Regions from separate parts of the Sphingomonas sp. BK069 genome, predicted to be linked through region 1. Evidence: riboswitches for the same ligand, from Rfam matches in the RefSeq annotation. Region 1 holds a riboswitch; the other holds the start of a gene.
The links. A riboswitch is a leader RNA that binds a small molecule or an ion and turns the genes downstream of it on or off. The one in region 1 is predicted to bind glycine.

Region 1 (7,002 bases):
CCCGTTCGCCGAGGACAATGCCGAGGCGGTTGCCGAGAACATCCACTCGGCCGCTGACAATGTCCGCGACTCCGGCGAGGACGCCGCGCACAACATGTGATCGACCGGGTCGGGTTCGGGAGGATGAGGCGCTCGCTGCTTCCGCTGCTCGCCGCTGTCGCGCCGCTCGGCGTCACCGCGTGCGACCGCAACCCCGAACCCGCCTCGATCGGGAACAACACCGAGATGATGGCCGACGCGCTCGAGCGTCGCGCCGACAATCTCGAGGCGATGGCCGAGGCCGCCGCCAACGACAGTGCCGCGGCGATGCTCGCCGGTGCTGAGACGAACTTCGGCGACGATGCGGGCAACACCGGCAACGTCGCGGCCGAACCGGCGACGCGCTGAGCGCTGGAGCCGGTGAAGCGTCGGGATCGGCTAGGGGCACCCGCGGGTGCCCCTTCGCTTGTCCGCCCGAGCTTGCGTCGCCGCGCCGCGGCGACTAGGCCGGCAACCGCGTCGGGGAGTGGCGCAGTCTGGTAGCGCGCCTGCTTTGGGAGCAGGATGTCGCAGGTTCGAATCCTGTCTCCCCGACCACAGCCTTATCTCACCGCATCCCTCTCACCGCCGTTCGGCCGATCCGGCAGCGTACCCCCGTCCACCTTGCTGGCACAGCTATGGTGTGAGGACGTGAACCGCGCACGCCGAGCGACGACGACGACCTGTGCCACCCCGTGTGACGTCGTGCCGCGCCGCGCCAGAGGGAGAGTCAGCCGCGCGCATATCACGCCAATACACTCTCGTACCAGCTCGCATAGGGCGTGTTTCGCGCCATGCGTCTGGTGTAATTGGGGGCACCATCGTCCCACCAGAGCGGTCCGCGCTCGCCCAGCGCCACCTTCGCTGCCTGGACGCCTGCGCGTGCCGATCGCAGCGCCTCGCCGTGGCCGGCGCGCAGCGCGACGGCGACCGCGCGGCGTGCCGTCATCAACTCACCCACCAGGCGCTCCCGCTCCTGCTCGGAGAGGCGCGGATCGGAGCGCCGCCACAGCCGCCCTCGCACCACGAGGTAACGATTGTCCGGCGTGACCAGCGTCGAAGTGGGCACGCCGGGACCGCTGGATGTAGGCCCGCGCGTCAGCCGTTACCGACCGTCAACGACGCGCGGCTATCGTCGCACTTGCCGCTCAGCCCGGGAACCTCGTCGAGCTGGCGAAGGTCAGTGAAGCGGCCTCGTTCCTCGCGATAGCGGACGATCTCGAAGCCGTGCCCCCGCAGACCTGGGACCGCGTCCAACTGGTCTGCCGTCGCGGTGTTCACGTCGAGCGTATCTTGCCTGGTCATCAGCCTTCAACGCGGCAGCGCGTTCTTCGATGCGCGCTGCCGCTCGGCCGCAGCGGCTACGCGCGCCGGCGCAGGTGAAGGTAGGTCGGATCATAGCCGCACATCGCGCGCAGCCGCTCGATGTCGTGCACGCGGATCATCTTCCTGGTCACGGAAATGAGGCCCTCGGTACGCATCCGCTGGATGACCCGGTTGGTGTGCACCGTGGTGAGCGCCATGGTGTCGCCGAGCTGCTCCTGCGTGAGCGGGACCTCGAGCGCGTCGCCCGCGTCGAGGCACACTTGCCGCATCCGGTCCCACAACTCGCAGAACAGATGGGCCACGCGGTCGAAGGCGTCGCGTTGGCCGAGGTTGACCAGCCAATGTCGCAGTACCGCCTCGTCCACCAGGGTCGACCACCACAGAGCGCGCGCGATCTTGGGGCAGCAGTCGGTCAGGCGGATGATCGCCTCGCGCGAGATGAAGGCGAGGGTCGCGTCGGTCAACAGCCCGATGCTGTGGTCCATCACGTCTAGGATAAAAACGTGCGGGTCGCACAGATCACCGGGCACGAGGTAGGCGACGATCTGTCGTGACCCGTTCTCGAGCACCTTGTAGCGACACGCCCAGCCGCGCAGCAGCAGGATCACCTGCTCGGGACGATCGCCCTCGCGGATCACGTCGCTGTGGGCGTGGCCGGTCACCGGGGCGCCGAACAGCGCGTCGAGCGCCGCCACGTCGCCGTCGGCCAGATCGGTGAAGCTGCTCAGCTTCGCCGCGAGCGGATTGAACATGGCGTCTCCCGTCACCTGACGGGATACACCTGGATCAAGGTCGCGCCACAACATGCATCACGGTGTGCGGGCGTGACGCGCGCGCTGCGCCACTCATCGCTTAATCTCGTGCGCCGGCGATGGTGTCCGAAGGCGGCTCAGAGGCGCGAACGTCGAGCTGCCGGGTGGCGAGCGCCCGCGATATGTTGCTGAGATCGTTGCGATCGGGCAGCCTGCCGGCGATGTGCAACCGCTACCGTATGACCGAGGCGCAGATCGCACTGGCAACGCGCTACGGCGTCGCGGTGCCCTTCCCGCCCGACCTCGAAGTGCCGCCGCCCGAGCTCTTCCCTGACCGCCCCGCCTATGTCGTGCGCGAAACCGACGCCGGCCGCGCGCTCGACGCGATGGCCTGGGGCTTCCCGCACCAGGTGCCGGGCAAGCGCATCGACAAGGCAACCGGCAGGCCCGTGCTGCTCACCAAGAAGATCACCAACGTCCGCAACTACACCTCGCCCTTCTGGCGCTCGGCGCTGGCCAACCCGCGGCGGCGCTGCCTGGTGCCCTTCACCGCCTTCAGCGAGTATGGCCAGCACCGCGCAGCGGACGGCAAGCTCCCGCTCCACTGGTTCGACGTGCCGAGCCGCGCGATCGTCAGCTTCGCCGGCGTGTGGCGCCCGACGGAGCAGGGCGCGGTGTTCGCCTTCCTGACGTGCGCACCCAACCCGCTGGTCGCACCGATCCATCCCAAGGCGATGCCGGTGCTGCTCCACGAGGAGGACGAGGAACGCTGGCTCAGCTGTCCGTTCGAGGACGCGGTCGCGCTGGCGCAGCCGTACCCGTCGCAGCTGATGGCGGTGAACTGATCGCGGAGGTCAGCGCGGACTCCGCCCCTTGTCAGCACTCGACCACATTCACGGCCAGACCGCCGAGGCTGGTCTCCTTATACTGGCTGCGCATGTCCTCGCCGGTCTGTCGCATCGTTTCGATCACCGCGTCGAGGCTGACGACGTGACTGCCGTCGCCGCGCAGCGCGAGATAGGCGGCGTTGATCGCCTTGACCGCACCCATCGTGTTGCGCTCGATGCACGGGATCTGGACCAGCCCGGCGATCGGGTCGCAGGTGAGCCCGAGATTGTGCTCCATGCCGATCTCGGCGGCATTCTCCACCTGCCGGTCGGTGCCGCCCAGCACCGCGGCGAGCGCGCCTGCCGCCATCGAGCAGGCGACGCCGACCTCGCCCTGGCACCCCATCTCGGCGGCCGAGATCGAGGCGCGCTTCTTATACAGCATGCCGATCGCCGCGGCGGTGTAGAGGAAGTGACGCGCGCCGGCCCGCGTCGCACCCGGCACGAGTTCTTCGTAGTAGCGCAGCACCGCGGGCAGCACGCCCGCCGCGCCGTTGGTCGGCGCGGTGACGACACGGCCGCCCGCGGCATTCTCCTCGTTCACCGCGATCGCCCACAGGCTGACCCACTCGAACACCGCGGCGGGGCGATCCTCCGGGCCGCACCGCGACAGGGACTCGTGCAGCGCCCGCGCGCGGCGGCGCACCCGCAGCCCGCCCGGCAGCGTGCCTTCCTGCGCGATGCCGCGGTCGATACAGGCGCTCATCGCGTCGCGCACTGAGTCGAGGAAGGCGTCGCTCTCCGCGGGCGAGCGCCATGCCTCCTCGTTGGCGCGGACGAGCGCGCCGATGCTGAGCCGGGTCTCCTCGCAGCGCACCAGCAGCTCGGCGCTCGACGAGAAAGGATGCGCCACCGCGATATTGTGCGCGAGCGGCGGCGCGCCGAGCCGCAGGATCGCGCCCCCGCCGATCGAGAAATAGGTCTCCTCCAGCGTCGCGCCATCGTCATAGGTCGCGGTGAAGCACATGCCGTTGGGGTGCTGCGGCAGGAACGTGCGCGGGTGGAAGACGAGGTCGTCCTCCGCGTCGAACGCGATCGTCCGCGCACCGCCGAGCGAGAGCCGCTTGGTCTCCCGGACCGCGGCGACGATCGCGGGCGCGGTGTCGGGGTCGAGCCGCTCGGGCAACCAGCCCGCCAGCCCGAGCAGCGTCGCCGTGTCGGTGGCGTGGCCGCGCCCGGTCAGCGCGAGCGAGCCGTACAGCGCGCAGCTGACATGACGCGGCGCGCGCTCGCCCGCGATGGCGCGCTCGGCGAAGTCGTGCGCGGCGCGCATCGGCCCGACCGTGTGCGAGCTCGATGGGCCAACGCCGATCGTGAACAGCTCGGCCACGCTGATCGGGCGTGTCGCGCCGCGATCGAGCGGCAGCATCTGGGACTCGGTCGGCACGCGCTCTCCCCGACCGCTCGCCGCGGCCCATGCCCCTCTGTCCCTTGTGCCTGAGATCGCTATCCCGTCGGCGGACGCGTCGCCGCGCCTCTCTCCAGATGTTGGCGCCGGCGGGTCCTTTTACCTGAGAGTTTCCGGGGCGGTTGCTCCTTCGGTGCCGGATCTGCCCGGTCTCTCCCACGTCGACGCGCACGCTATCCCGCACCCTGCCGTAACGGTCAAGCCACCGCGGCACGCGCGTCTCGTCGGAGTGGGTCAGCGCCAGCCGAGCGCCGGCGCGACATGAGTCATGATCGCCTCGAGCACGTGCGCGTTATAGTCCACGCCGAGCTGGTTGGGCACGGTGAGCAGCAGCGTGTCCGCCTCGGCGATCGCCTCGTCGGCGCGCAGCTGCTCGACGAGGCGGTCCGGCTCGGCGGCGTAGGAGCGGCCGAACACCGCGCGCATGGCGTCGATCACGCCGACCTGATCGTCGCCGCCGGCCTGGCCGAAATAGGCGCGGTCCCAATCGTCGACGAGCGCGAAGATCGAGCGCGACACCGAGACGCGCGGCGCCCAGTCGTGTCCCGCCTCGGCCCAGGCCGCGCGATAGGCGCGAATCTGGCGCGCCTGCTGGACATGGAACGGCTCGCCGCTCTCGTCCTTCTTCAGCGTCGAACTCTGCAGGTTCATCCCCTGCCGCGCCGCCCAGACCGCGGTCGAGTCCGACGCCGAGCCCCACCAGATGCGTCGCCGCAGCCCCGCCGGGTGCGGCTCGAGCCGCAGCAGCCCCGGCGGGTTGGGGAACATCGGCCGCGGGTTGGGCTGGGCGAACCCCTCGCCCTTCAGCAGCTCGAGATAGACCTCGGCGTGACGGCGCCCCATGTCGGCGTCACTCTCGCCCTCGCCCGGCGCATAACCGAAGTAGCGCCACCCCTCGATCACCTGCTCGGGCGAGCCGCGGCTGATGCCGAGCTGGAGCCGCCCGCCCGCGATCAGGTCGGCCGCACCCGAATCCTCCGCCATGTAGAATGGGTTCTCGTAGCGCATGTCGATCACGCCGGTGCCGATCTCGATCCGCTTGGTGCGGGCCCCCACGGCAGCGAGCAGCGGGAACGGCGAGGCGAGCTGCCGTGCGAAATGGTGGACGCGATAGTAAGCGCCGTCGACGCCGAGCTGCTCGGCCGCCTCAGCCAGTTCGATCGACTGCAACAGCACGTCGCTGGCCGAGCGCGTCGCCGACTGCGCCGTCGGCGACCAATGGCCGAACGACAGGAAACCGATCTTCTTCATGTGCTACTCCCGCGCCGTCGGCGCCTCGCTACCGGGAGGAGGTGGCGGCGCGGGCGGACGCTGGCAAGCGCGGCGAAACGAAACGGTGCGTTACGGCGCGGCGCGTCGCACCAGCGCGGCGACCGCGTCGAACGCCTCGCGCGCGCCCTCTTCCGCGCGCTCCTCCTCCCCGGCCGACAGGGCGACCGCGTCCACCGCCGCGGTGAAGCTGCGCCAGTGGCGCGCGCGGCCGTCGGCATGGCCGGCGAGGTGGCGCGCGCCGAAGGTTGGCCCGAGGCCCAGCGTCATCGCCGCCTTGAGCAGGATCGCCGCGCCCAGGCTCGACCCCTCGGCGACATAGAGCCAGCCGATCGCGGTGCCGCGGTCCGGCGCGACTTCGGCGGCAAAGCGCGGCGGCGGCGGCGGCGCGAGCGGGACGTGGAGGTCGGCGGCATCCTGCTCCACCGCCGAGAGGCGCGCGCGGGCGGCCAGGTCGGGGATTAGCGCGGCGAGGCTCGGTGCGGCGTAGAGCGGCGCGATCAGCGCGTGGAAGTCGCGGTGGATCGCGAGCAGGCGCGCGTACCGCGAGCGATCGCCGAAAGGGTCGAGCGCCATGATCGTATCATCGAGTCGACGGTGCGCCACGTCGGTGGCGGAGCGGAGGCGCTGCGTGCGCGTCGGGAACGGCTCAGGCGATGCGGGCGATGTCGTCACCCACCGCGGCTAGCACCCGCGTGGTGACGAACGCAACGCGCGCTTGCCACCCGCGCGCTGCATCCCGCATGCGGGACGCCGGCCATGGACGAGGAGGCAGGCGTGGGCGACGGCGAACGGAACGACAGGCAGCGCTATGACGTGGTGATCGTCGGCGCCGGCCACGGCGGCGCGGCGGCCGCCGCGGCGCTGCGCCAGCGCGGCTTCGATGGCACCATCTTGCTGATCGGCGCCGAGCCCGAGCTCCCTTACGAGCGCCCGCCGCTCTCGAAGGAGTATCTGGCCGGTGAGCGCGCGTTCGAACGCATGCTCATCCGTCCTGCCACCTTCTGGCACGAGCGCGACATCACGCTGCTGCTGGGACGGGCGGTGGTCGCGGTCGACGCCTCGGCGCGGCATGTGACCCTCGGGGACGGTCGTGTGATCGACTACCATCGATTGATCTGGGCGGCGGGGGGCAGCGCGCGACGGCTCGCCTGCGAGGGCCACGACCTGGCGGGTGTCCACACCGTCCGCTGCCGCGCCGACGTCGATCGCATGATCGCCGAACTGTCGCGCGTGGAACGAGTCGCGGTGGTCGGCGGCGGCTATGTCGGGCTGGAAGCGGCGGCAGTACTGACCGCGCTGGGCCGCCAGGTCACCGTGATCGAGGCGCGCGAGCGCCTGC
Region 2 (7,002 bases), 1.3 Mb from region 1:
CGACGACGCACGAGGTGTCCGCGTCGATCGCAGCGATCAGCTGGTCGACGTCGGTCTCCGCGGTCAGCGCGGGCGCGCCGGTCTCGAGCAGGTCGCCGGTGTAGCGCGCCATGGTCTTGGCGACCGACACGTAATGCGGGTGCAGCCCGGACGAGAGCAGCGCCTTGCCGCGCCGCGTGATCCGCCGCGCCATGCCGATCGCCTCCCAGCAGGCGGTCGAGCCGTCGTACATGCTGGCGTTGGCCACGTCGGTCCCGAGCAGGCGCGCGACCTGCGTCTGGAACTCGAACAGCATCTGCAGCGTGCCCTGCGCGATCTCGGGCTGATAGGGCGTGTAGGCGGTGAGGAACTCGCCGCGCTGGATCAGATGATCGACCGAGGCCGGCACGTGGTGGCGATAGGCGCCGGCGCCGAGGAAGAAGGGCACCTCGCCCGCGACGGTGTTCCTGCGCGCCAGCGCGGTCATGTGGCGCTCGACCGCCAGCTCGCTGGCGTGGAGCGGCAGGTCGCGCACGGGGCCGTCGAGCCGCGCGGACTCGGGCACGTCGACGAACAGGTCGTCGATCGAGGAGGCGCCGATCACCGCGAGCATGTCGCCGCGGTCGGACGGAGTGAGAGGAAGGTAGCGCATGGTCTGGTCTCTCCCGCCTCCCCTCGGGGAGGGGTTCCGCCCCTCCCGCGCGGGAGGGGCGTCACATCACAATTTAGCGACGAAGGCGGCGTAGGCGGTCTCGTCCATCAGCGCCTCGAGCTCGCTCGGATCGCTGAGCGTCAGCTTGAAGAACCAGCCCTCGCCCTCGGGATCCGAATTGACCAGCGACGGCTCGTCGGCGAGCGCGGGATTGCCCTCGGTCACCGTGCCCGACACGGGCGCATAGACGTCCGACGCGGCCTTGACGCTCTCGACCACCGCCGCCTCGTCGCCCTTGCTCAGGCTACGACCCGAGTCCGGCGCCTCGACGAAGACGATGTCGCCGAGCTGGCCCTGCGCATAGTCGCTGATGCCGACCGTGCCGGTCTGGCCCTCGACCTCGATCCACTCGTGATCCTCGGTGAAATATCGGCTCATCTCACTTCACTCCTCGGAAGTAACGGTGGGGAACGAACGGCATCCCGGTGACGGTCGCGCGGTGCGGCTTGCCGCGCTGCGACAGCGTCACGCTGGTGCCGGGCGCGGCGAGCGCCGCGGGAACATAGGCCATGGCGATCGGCGCCCCGACGGTCGGCGCGAAGCCGCCGCTGGTGACGCGGCCGACGGTAGCGCCGCCATCGTCGACCACGGTCGCACCCTCGCGCACCGGCTGGCGCCCCTCGACGAGCAGCCCGACGCGGCGCAGCGCCGGTCCCGCCTCACGCTCGGCGAGCACGCGCGCGGCGCCGGGGAAGTCGGCGGCCTCGCGGCGGCGCTTGGCCAGCGCGAAGCCGAGGTCAGCCATCACCGGCGTGGTGGTGGGATCGAGGTCGTGGCCGTACAGCGGCAGCCCCGCCTCGAGCCGCAGCGAGTCGCGGGCGCCGAGGCCGATCGGCTTGATCTCGGGCTGCGCCACCAGCGCGTCGGCAAGCGCCACCGCCGCCTCGGCGGGAACCGAGATCTCGACGCCGTCCTCGCCGGTATAGCCCGAGCGGCTGATCCACAGCTCGTGACCCTGCCAGTCGAACGCGCCCGCCTGCATGAACACCATGGCGTCGACGCCGGGGATCAGCCGCGCCACCGCGGCGACCGCCTCCGGCCCCTGCACCGCGAGCAGCGCATGCTCCTCCATCAGGTTGAGTGTGATCTCGTCGGGCAGACGCTCGATCATGTGCGCGACGTCGTCGTATTTGGTCGCGCCGTTGACGACCATGTAGACGCGGTCCTCGGCCTGCGGCGTCAGCATCAGGTCGTCGAGCACGCCGCCCTGGTCGTCGAGCAGCAGCGAGTAGCGCGCCTTGTTGAGCGGCGCGTCGCTGATCGCCGCGGGCATCAGCGCCTCGAGCGCGGCGGCGACGTTCGACCCCGTGATGCCGAGCTGGCCCATGTGGCTGACGTCGAACAGCCCGGCATGCTCGCGCGTCCACAGATGCTCGGCCATGATGCCCTCATACTGGACGGGCATGTGGTAGCCGGCGAACTCGACCATGCGCGCGCCGCGCTGGCGGTGCCAGGAGTCGAGCGGGAGGGCGAGGATCTCGATCGGCTCGAGCTCGTCGTCGCTCGGGAGGTCGGTCGATGGGGGAACGGAGTCGCTCATCATCATGTCCGTGCGTGCGAGGGCGAATCGCGCCGGTCACCCGGCCTGATCCGTTTCCCCCTCTGTCACGGGACCTGAGAGCTTTCCCCGCGCACGCGCGGGTTACCCCTTCGGTGGGAGGCGCCTGCCCGAGACATGCGCCGCCGCTTTCCAGAGCGTCGATGAAGGCCGGCGCGGTCCCTGCTGCCTGAGAGATTCCGGGGTGGTTGCTCCTTCGGCGGCGGCTACCGGCCTGCAAGGCCCGCCGCACTCTCCCGCGCCTGCCCATGCCGGTCGCCCGGCATCGACGTGTCGCCGCTCTACGGCAAGCGCCGCCCGAGTCAATCGCGTTCGCGGCGCGCGACGGTCGCCGCGCGTCGGAGCCGCGCCCGTGCTAAGACGTTTGCACCACAGGAGAAGGAGCAACTCGCATGGACACCGCCACCTCACCCGCCGTCGACCGCATCGCGCGCGTCCTCGCCGGTCAGCATCTCAGCGCCAACGGACACGGCCAGTCTGAGTCGGCCTCTGCGCAGGTCGAGGCGACATGGAAGGACTATCGCGACGACGCGATCGCGGTGCTCCACACGCTGCGCGCGCCGAGCCCGGCGATGGCGGCGGCGGGCGATGTCGCGGTGTGGGAGCGGATGGTGCTCGCCGCGATCGCGGAGGCGAAACCGGGTATCGTGATGTGAGAACGGCGTCAGACGCGACCGCGGGCGATCTGATCGCCACCTGACCGCGCTGGGCTGAGACGCCGGCCCAACAACAGGCGCTCACTGACGCCAAGCCGTCGTTCCCGGTGCTTAGTGGCCAGGTGCGACGGGGGGAGGTGATCCGTCGCTGCTCGCCGTCAAGCGCGGGCCAGTGTTCTTCTGGCGGACGATCGCTCCACCGCCGCCGACACGCCCAGCACCGCCAGCCCACACACCGCCAGCGCCGCCCCGACATAGCCCGTCGAGGTCCAGCCATAGCCCGCCGCGATCACCATCCCGCCGAGCCACGGCCCCAGCGCGTTGGCGGTGTTGAACGCCGAGTGATTGAGCGCCGCCGCCAGCGCCTGCGCGTCGCCCGCCACGTCCATCAGCCGGGTCTGGAGCACACTGCCGAGCGCGCCGCTCACGCCGATCGCGAACATCGCCAGCAGCACCGACCAGAGATGCGGCGCCGCCAGCGGCCACAGCAGCAGCGCGACAAGCGCCCACACCAGCACCGCCGCCGCGGTGGGCAGCAGCGCGCGATCGGCGAAGCGCGGCACGACAATGTTGCCCAGCGTCATGCCCACGCCGAAGCTCATCAGCGCGAACGGTACCAGCCGCGGCCCGACCTGCGTCACCGCCGCCATCGTGTCGGCAAGATAGGTATAGACCGCGAACATGCCGCCAAAGCCGATCGCGCCGATGCCGAGCGTGAGCCAGACCTGCGCACGGCGCAACGCACCGAGTTCGCGCAGCGGGCTGGCGGCGGGGTCGCCGCGGTCGCGGGGCGCAAAGGCAGCGACCAGCGTTGCGGTCAACGCCGCGAGCGCCGTCACGACCACGAAGCACGACCGCCAGCCGAGCACCTGTCCCATAAAGTTGGCGAGCGGCACGCCCACGATCGTCGCCACGGTCAGCCCGAGCATCACGCGCGCCACCGCCTGGGTGCGCTTGCGCTGCTCCACCAGCGAAGCGGCGACCAGCATCGCGATGCCGAAATAGGCGCCGTGCGGCAGCCCCGCCACGAAGCGCGCCAGCATCATCGTCGCGTAGCTCGGCGCCAACGCCGAAAGCAGGTTGCCTACCGCGAACAGCGTCATGAGCGCGATCAGCAGCGTGCGGCGCGCCATCCGCGCGCCGAGCACCGCCAGCGTCGGCGCGCCGACCACCACGCCCAGCGCATAGGCGCTGATGACATGGCCCGCGGTGGGCGCGTCGACGTGCAGGCTCCGCGCCATGTCGGGCAGCAGGCTCATCGTCGCGAACTCGGTGGTGCCGATCGCGAAGCCGCCGACCGCGAGCGACAGATGGATCAGCCCGACGGGCGCGTGGCGCACGTCGGCGACGGCGGTCGCCATGTTATTTCCCCGGTTGCGATGCTGTACCGGCTCAGCTGGCGATTGTGCAGTGCAGCGTCAAGGGATCAGCGCGCCGGCACGACGACGCTCACGCCGGTGGCGTCAGCTTCAGCAAGCGTCCCTGCCCCTTCTCGCCGCCGTCCTCGAGCACCCAGATCGCCCCGTCCGGCCCCTGCTCCACCTCGCGGATGCGCGCGCCCATGTCCCACTGGTCGCCCTTGCCCGCTGAGGTGCCGTCGAGGTGAACGCGCAGCAGCGACTTGGACGAGAGCCCCCCGATGAAGGCGTCGCCGCGCCACTGCGGGAACAAGCCGCCCGAGTAGATCATCAGCCCGCCGGGCGAGATCGACGGGTTCCACCACACCTTGGGCGCCTCATAACCGTCGCCGGCGCGATGATCGGGGATGTCGCGGCCGTCATAGTGCGTGCCGTTGGAGGCGTTCGGCCACCCGTAGTTGCGTCCCGGCAGGATCAGGTTGACCTCGTCGCCGCCCTTGGGGCCCATCTCCTGCTCCCATAGGCGACCCGCGCGATCGAACGCGAGGCCGAGCAGGTTGCGGTGGCCGTAGCTCCACACCTCGGGGAGGAAGCCCTGCGCCGCGAGCGGGTTGCCGGGCGCAGGCCGGCCGTCCGGGGTGAGCCGCAGCACCTTGCCGAGCGCCGCCTGCTTGTCCTGCGCAGGCGTGAACTTCTGCCGCTCGCCCGCGGTGAAGAACAGATGCTGGCCGTCGGGGGAGAAAGCGATCCGGCCCGAGAAATGGCCGTCACCGTCCACCAGCGGGGTGGCGCGGTAGAGCGTCTCGACACCGGACAGCTGCTCCGCCCCCGCCGCCCCCGCGAGCGTGCCGCGCGCGAGCACCACGCCCTTGCCGCTTTGTCCGGCCGCCGAGTAACTCAGATAGACGCGGTGGCTGCGCGCGAAATCGGGGGCGAGCACCACGTCCATCAGCCCCCCCTGCCCCGCCGCGCTGACCGGCAGCGTCGCGACCGTACGCCGCGTCGCGCCGTCGGCGGCGACCAGCAGCAGCTGTCCAGCCCTCTCGGTGACCAGCATGCGGCCGTCCGGCAGGAAGGTCATCGCCCAAGGCGAGTCGAAGTCGGCCACCGGCGTGATCGTAAAGGGCGGCGTCGTCTGGGCGAGGGTCGGCGCGGCATAGGCCAGCGGCGCGGCGGCGAGTGTCGTGGCGATGCGACGGCTGATCATGGCGTATCTCCCCTGCGCCGGAGGACAGCGTCGCCCGGCCTTGGCCCTGCCTAGCCGGACGCGCGCGTGCGCTGAAAGCCTCGAGCGACATGGCCACATTTAGTTACACGATCGCCGCGGCCGCTGTCGGCGCGCGCGATTTTGTCCGTACACCACCCTGCCGCTTGCGACCGCGCGGGGAGGCCGCTATATCCGCGTTGCTTTCTCTTACATCGCGAGGTGCAAGGGGCTGCGGGGCTCGCTCCGCGGCGGCAACCAACGCATGTCCGGCAGGTGCACTTGAGCGACAACGACTCCCTCTACCGACTGATCGAACCCGAGGCGCAGGCGCTCGGTTTCGCGCTGGTGCGCGTGCGGCTGTTCGGCAAAGGGGACGAGCGCACGCTCCAGGTGATGGCCGAGCGCCCCGACACGCGCCAGCTCACCATCGACGACTGCGCTGAGCTGTCGCGCCGGCTGTCCGACATGCTCGACCAGCTCGAGGCCGAGGGACGCGACCCGATCGAGGGCGCGTATCGGCTCGAGGTATCGTCGCCCGGCATCGACCGGCCGCTGACGCGCCGGCAGGACTTCACCGACTGGGCGGGCCATGAGGCGCGCATCGTGCTCACCGAGCCGGTCGACGGGCAGAAACAGTTCAAGGGCGATCTGGAAGGGATCGACGCCGACGGCCAGATCGCGATCCGCCACTCGCGCACGCACGAGCTGGCGCGCGTACCCTTCGCGCTGATCGCCGACGCCAAGCTGGTGCTCACCGACCGGCTGATCGCCGCGACCGTGCCGCTCTCGATGGAGGGCGCCGACGAAGAGATAGAGGACATGTCCGCGGACGCGGACGCCGATACCGAAGAAGAGGAATCGAACTGATGGCCACCGGGGTCACCGCCAACCGTGCCGAGCTGATCGCGATCGCCAACTCGGTCGCGTCGGAGAAGATGATCGACAAGGCAATCGTCATCGAGGCGATGGAGGACGCGATCCAGCGCGCCGCGCGCACCCGCTACGGCCAGGAGATGGACATCCGCGCCAAGCTCGATCCCAACAACGGCGACCTGCGGCTGTGGCGCGTCGTCGAGGTGGTCGAGCTGGTCGACGACATCTACAAGCAGGTCGACGTCACCGGCGCGCAGAAGCTCCAGCCGGGCGCGAGCGTCGGGGACTATCTGGTCGACCCGCTGCCCCCGATCGAGTTCGGCCGCATCCAGGCGCAGGCCGCCAAGCAGACGATCTTCCAGAAGGTGCGCGACGCCGAGCGCGAGCGCCAGTATGAGGAGTTCAAGGACCGCGCCGGCGAGATCATCACCGGCGTCGTCAAGCGCGTCGAGTTCGGCCATATCGTCGTGGACCTCGGCCGCGCCGAGGGCGTGATCCGCCGCGACGCGCAGATCCCGCGCGAGGTGGTGCGCGTCAACGACCGCATCCGCTCGCTGATCCTGAAGGTGGTGCGCGAGAACCGCGGGCCGCAGATCTTCCTCAGCCGCGCCCACCCCGACTTCATGAAGAAGCTGTTCGCGCAGGAAGTGCCCGAGATC

Region 2: it holds a riboswitch for glycine, as region 1 does, so the genes downstream of both, gcvT (glycine cleavage system aminomethyltransferase GcvT) here and FHY02_RS01585 (L-serine ammonia-lyase) in region 1, are expected to answer to the same signal.

The regions. Positions count from the first base shown of each region.
Region 1 is NZ_JACHZH010000001.1:319,906-326,907, reverse strand. It holds gene FHY02_RS01620 (hypothetical protein) at 1-100, shown strand, start outside; gene FHY02_RS01615 (hypothetical protein) at 124-387, shown strand; tRNA gene FHY02_RS01610 (tRNA-Pro) at 500-576, shown strand; gene FHY02_RS01605 (hypothetical protein) at 764-1,087, opposite strand; gene FHY02_RS01600 (helix-hairpin-helix domain-containing protein) at 1,117-1,323, opposite strand; gene FHY02_RS01595 (Crp/Fnr family transcriptional regulator) at 1,380-2,096, opposite strand; gene FHY02_RS01590 (SOS response-associated peptidase) at 2,279-2,941, shown strand; gene FHY02_RS01585 (L-serine ammonia-lyase) at 2,973-4,352, opposite strand; glycine riboswitch at 4,474-4,560, opposite strand; gene FHY02_RS01580 (LLM class flavin-dependent oxidoreductase) at 4,626-5,642, opposite strand; gene FHY02_RS01575 (biliverdin-producing heme oxygenase) at 5,733-6,335, opposite strand; gene FHY02_RS01570 (NAD(P)/FAD-dependent oxidoreductase) at 6,420-7,002, shown strand, end outside.
Region 2 is NZ_JACHZH010000001.1:1,597,703-1,604,704, forward strand. It holds gene gcvPA (aminomethyl-transferring glycine dehydrogenase subunit GcvPA) at 1-631, opposite strand, end outside; gene gcvH (glycine cleavage system protein GcvH) at 698-1,069, opposite strand; gene gcvT (glycine cleavage system aminomethyltransferase GcvT) at 1,071-2,231, opposite strand; glycine riboswitch at 2,284-2,395, opposite strand; glycine riboswitch at 2,396-2,498, opposite strand; gene FHY02_RS07710 (hypothetical protein) at 2,642-2,905, shown strand; gene FHY02_RS07715 (MFS transporter) at 3,064-4,266, opposite strand; gene FHY02_RS07720 (PQQ-dependent sugar dehydrogenase) at 4,355-5,470, opposite strand; gene rimP (ribosome maturation protein RimP) at 5,750-6,337, shown strand; gene nusA (transcription termination factor NusA) at 6,337-7,002, shown strand, end outside.